2 regions of the Bartonella kosoyi genome follow, and region 2 is predicted to be linked to the other one. Evidence: predicted binding sites of a transcription regulator. Region 2 holds the regulator's gene; the other holds the start of a gene.

Region 1 (2,470 bases), 360 kb from region 2:
GGGCTTCAGTGCGCAAAGTTGTATCATTTTTATGCGCTGCTTTAGCAATTTCAGCGGCTTTTTCATAACCAATTTCTGGGGCAAGAGCGGTGACTAACATCAGTGAGCGCTCCATGAGGGCGTGAATATGAACACGATTGGCGCGTAATCCTTGAATGCAATGCATATCAAAAGAACGCATGCAATCCCCAAGAAGGGTAATCGATTGTAAAATGTTATAGCCAATAACAGGTTTATAGACGTTGAGTTCAAAATGCCCTTGACTGGCGGCAAAGGTGACGGTGGTATGATTGCCAAAAACTTGGGCTGCAACCATGGTCATGGCTTCACACTGGGTGGGATTAACTTTGCCGGGCATAATAGAGGAGCCGGGTTCATTTTCAGGCAAGTTGAGTTCACCTAAGCCAGAACGAGGACCAGAACCTAAAAACCGAATGTCATTGGCAATTTTAAAGAGATCAGCGGCTAAGGCATTCAAGCTGCCATGGAAATGCGCAAGAGCACCATGATGCGCCAGCGCCTCAAATTTATTGTGCGCCGTTTTAAAGGTTATTCCGGTGAGGGTGCTGATGGTTTCTGCAAAGGCAACGTCAAAACCTTTCGGGGCGTTGAGCCCTGTTCCTACAGCTGTTCCGCCTTGAGCAAGCATTTGAACATCAGTAAGGGCTGTTTCAATCCGACGAAGATTGGCTTCAAGCGCAACCCGATAGCCTGAAAATTCTTGGGCAAGCGTTAAGGGCGTGGCATCTTGCGTATGCGTGCGTCCAATTTTGATAATGTCGGCAAATTCTTCTTCTTTTTTCTTGAAAGTGGTAATGAGTGCTTCCAGAATAGGAAAAAGATGTTGGCGCGTTTGCAGCGTGGTGGCAATGTGAAGCGCCGTGGGAAAGGAATCGTTGGAGGATTGACTCATATTGACATGGTCATTGGGATGAACAGGCTTTTTGCTGCCCAATTTACCCCCCAAAAGCATGCTGGCATGGTTGGCGATCACTTCATTGACATTCATATTGCTTTGGGTCCCTGAGCCTGTTTGCCAAACAGAAAGGGGAAAATGCGTATCGAAAGCGCCAGAGAGAACTGCATCAGCTGCTGTGACAATCGCTTTTCCGATCTTGGGGGAAAGTTTGCCTTTGTCCATATTGACAAGAGCAGCCGCTTTTTTGATAAGGCTTAAGGCGTAAATGATGGTAAGAGGCTGCTTTTCACTGCCAATATTAAAATTATGCAGAGAACGTTCAGTTTGTGCTCCCCAATAACGATCTTGACGTACCGAAATCGTTCCAAAGCTATCCGTTTCCTGACGTGTTTCAACCATGATATAAGATCCTTTATTTGTTTACGGGTTCTTAAAAAAGCTAGATAACGCGAAATGCCAAGAAGAAGCAAGATGTGGAAGCTTTATTTATAGAGAAATTATAGAGACAAATTATTTTATGGCTATCCTTGACATTGAGAAAGGCCGATTTTATATCTTGGATAGTGTTAGCACTCACTCTTAGAGAGTGCTAGCAAGAACTTTCTAAGATTAATGCAATTATGTTCAGTTTTAAGGATTTAAAACATGGCTAATATACAATTCCGCCCACTTCACGACCGTGTCGTTGTTCGTCGGGTTGAATCTGAAAATAAAACCGCTGGTGGGATTATCATTCCTGATACAGCAAAAGAAAAACCACAAGAAGGCGAAGTGATTGCTGTTGGCAATGGCGCTCTCGATGATAACGGAAAGCGTGTGCCTTTAGAAGTCAAAACAGGGGACCGTATTTTGTTTGGAAAATGGTCTGGAACTGAAGTCAAGATTAATGGGGAAGATCTCTTAATCATGAAAGAATCGGACATTATGGGAATTATGGGTTAATTGAAAGGCCCTCAATTTTTCATTGTGTACTATTTTGAAAAAACTCCAAGGAGAAATTAAATGGCTGCTAAAGAAGTCAAATTTGGCCGTGAAGCGCGTGAACGTTTGTTGCGCGGTGTCGACATCCTTGCTAATGCGGTTAAGGTGACACTCGGCCCTAAAGGGCGCAATGTGGTGATTGATAAATCATTTGGTGCGCCACGCATCACAAAAGATGGTGTATCCGTTGCAAAGGAAATCGAACTGGACGATAAGTTCGAAAATATGGGTGCACAAATGTTGCGTGAAGTTGCTTCTAAAACCAACGATATTGCTGGGGATGGAACAACAACGGCAACGGTGTTGGGACAGGCGATCGTGCAAGAAGGCGTTAAAGCCGTTGCTGCGGGCATGAACCCTATGGATCTTAAACGCGGGATTGATGCCGCTGTAGATGAAGTGGTGGCTAATCTTTTCAAAAAAGCTAAAAAAATCCAAACTTCTGCAGAAATTGCGCAAGTTGGAACCATTTCGGCCAATGGTGCTGCTGAAATCGGTAAAATGATTGCTGATGCCATGGAAAAAGTGGGCAATGAAGGCGTTATTACCGTAGAAGAAGCTAAAACGGCT
Region 2 (2,470 bases):
TTCGTATTTTGTGAAGACAACGATTGAAAAGACAGGAGAAACGATTTTTTTATGAAAGCCTTGTTATGGTAAAGATCCAAATTTCTATTTCCGGTGGTTTATAAACAATCGAGCTTTTCTTGGTAAGCCCCTAAAGAGACCAATTCCTATCTTAAATATTCAATCACATGCTTTAATAAAAAACACCTCATGCACAATTTATATGCTTATATCACCGCTCTAAAAGATGGTGTTTTATGGCTCAATAGGATAATATATTTTTATACTACTTTAGATTATTTGACCAAACCTTGGCAAAACTTATATAAGAGAAGAATGTTTTTTAAGTAGTGAAACAATTGTGATGAAGCACAAGCCTATTGATAATGAACTAAAATATCTTGATGAGCGTTCGCGTGATATTTTCCGCCATATTGTTGAAGCCTATCTTAATGATGGTGAACCTGTAGGGTCACGCAATCTTTCTCGACTTTTGCAACAGACATTATCACCTGCGACGATTCGCAATGTAATGAGTGATCTTGAACATCTCGGTTTGATTTATGCCCCGCATGTTTCAGCAGGGCGAATGCCAACCCAATCGGGTTTACGCTTTTTTGTTGATGCATTTATGGAAGCGGGTGATTTGCCAAACGAAGAGCGAGAAAATATTGAAATGCAAGTCAAAGAGGCAGGTCATGCACAATCGGTTGAACATTTTCTTGTTCAAGCAAGCCGGGTTCTTTCAGATCTTTCTCGTGGAGCAGGGCTTGTTCTTGCAACAAAACAAGAAGGAACATTGAAACATATTGAATTTGTGCGCCTTGATAGAGAGCATGCTCTTGCCGTTTTAGTGACTCAACAAGGTGAGGTTGAAAATCGTATTGTTCATTTGCCAGAAGGGGTTACCCATGCACAATTAACAGAAGCAACGAATTTTCTCAATGCTCATATTCAAGGGCGTACATTGAGTGAGGCAAAAGGGGAAATTGCTTGCCTATGCGCAGAAACACGGGCTGCACTTGATGATTTATCACATCATCTTGTTGAAACGGGATTAGCTCTTTGGGGAGGAGAAGGTGCTGATCATAAAATACACCTCATTGTTCGTGGACGCAGTAATTTGCTTGAAGATGTAAAGGCAGAAGAAGATTTAGAACGGTTACGCCATTTGTTTGATGATCTTGAAACGCGTGAGAGTATGGCACAGCTTCTCGATTTAACGGATGAAGGTTCAGGGGTGCGAATTTTTATTGGTTCAGAAAATAAGTTATTTTCACTTTCTGGTTCTTCTTTAGTCGTGGCACCTTATCGTGATTCACAACAAAAAGTCATTGGTGCGTTAGGCGTTATTGGTCCTACACGGCTTAATTATGCAAGGATTGTGCCTATGGTTGATTACACAGCTCAACTTGTGTCACAGTTATTGCGTTAAAATGATGCAGGTAAGTATTTGTACTATAGAAGCTCATTGTATTAATATGCATTAATACCCCTTGATTTTTGTCTGTAAAATTTCGATATCGAGAATAACAAATCTTATGAAGGAATAGAATTTTTATGTCTGATGAAAAAAACAAGTTTACTGACGCTTCATTTGAAAAGTGCGATTTAAAAAATCCAGCTGATCGTAATACACTTAAACAAGCAGCGGATGAATTTTTAAAAACACATAAAACAGAAGCACACGGAGAGGTTGAAGAAGAAAGTAATGAGGTTGATCCTTTAGTTTCTTTGCAGGATGAAAACAAAGAGTTGAAAGATCAGCTTTTACGTCTTGCTGCAGATATGGAAAATCTTCGACGCCGTACGGCGCGTGATGTAGCGGATGCGAAGGCTTATTCCATTGCTAATTTTGCACGGGATATGTTATCTGTTTCTGACAATCTCAATCGTGCTTTGGAAGCGATTCCAGAAGGTGCACGGGAAAGTGATGCTGGTTTGAAATCATTGGCAGAAGGTGTTGAAATGACTGAACGTGCCATGATGGCAGCATTAGAGCGTCATGGGGTGCAGAAAATTCATCCAGAGGGACAAAAATTTGATCCTCACTTTCATCAAGCGATGTTTGAAATTCCTAATGCTGATGTTCCCGATAACACTGTTCAACAAGTAGTTCAGGCTGGTTATATTATCGGAGAGAGGGTTTTACGTCCAGCAATCGTGGGTGTGGCCAAAGGAGGAACAAAAGAAGCTTCTATTGAAACTGATAAGGCTTCACATCAATAACAGTCCTCCAACGTAAAATGCAGCATTCTCTGCAATTTTGACGTATGGGATCTTTTTCAATCAAAGCACTTTAAAGGGTGTTACAAACACCCTTTTACCTTTGAAGTGGCCAACACCCTTTTACAATATATGGTGTATCACTTGAGGGATATGGTGATAAAAATAAAACGAAATGATCAACCTCAAAAGGAGGAAATGAAAAATCACCCCGAGAAGACAGATAAGGAGGAAGGTCATCAGGTTTAATATCGAGCAGTCGCGC

Evidence for each region. The regulator HrcA, encoded in region 2, represses chaperone genes, less so after heat shock. The targets are predictions, from matches to a motif close to GTTAGCACTCNCNNNNNGNGAGTGCTAAC.
Region 1: groES (co-chaperone GroES) is a predicted target of HrcA. The motif match lies at 1,485-1,513, and genes of this name have one in related genera.

Annotation. Positions count from the first base shown of each region.
Region 1 covers NZ_CP031843.2:4,892-7,361, reverse strand. The annotation lists gene fumC (class II fumarate hydratase) at 1-1,318, opposite strand, end outside; gene groES (co-chaperone GroES) at 1,565-1,861, shown strand; gene groL (chaperonin GroEL) at 1,922-2,470, shown strand, end outside.
Region 2 covers NZ_CP031843.2:367,719-370,188, forward strand. The annotation lists gene hrcA (heat-inducible transcriptional repressor HrcA) at 344-1,414, shown strand; gene grpE (nucleotide exchange factor GrpE) at 1,540-2,208, shown strand; gene thpR (RNA 2',3'-cyclic phosphodiesterase) at 2,303-2,470, opposite strand, start outside.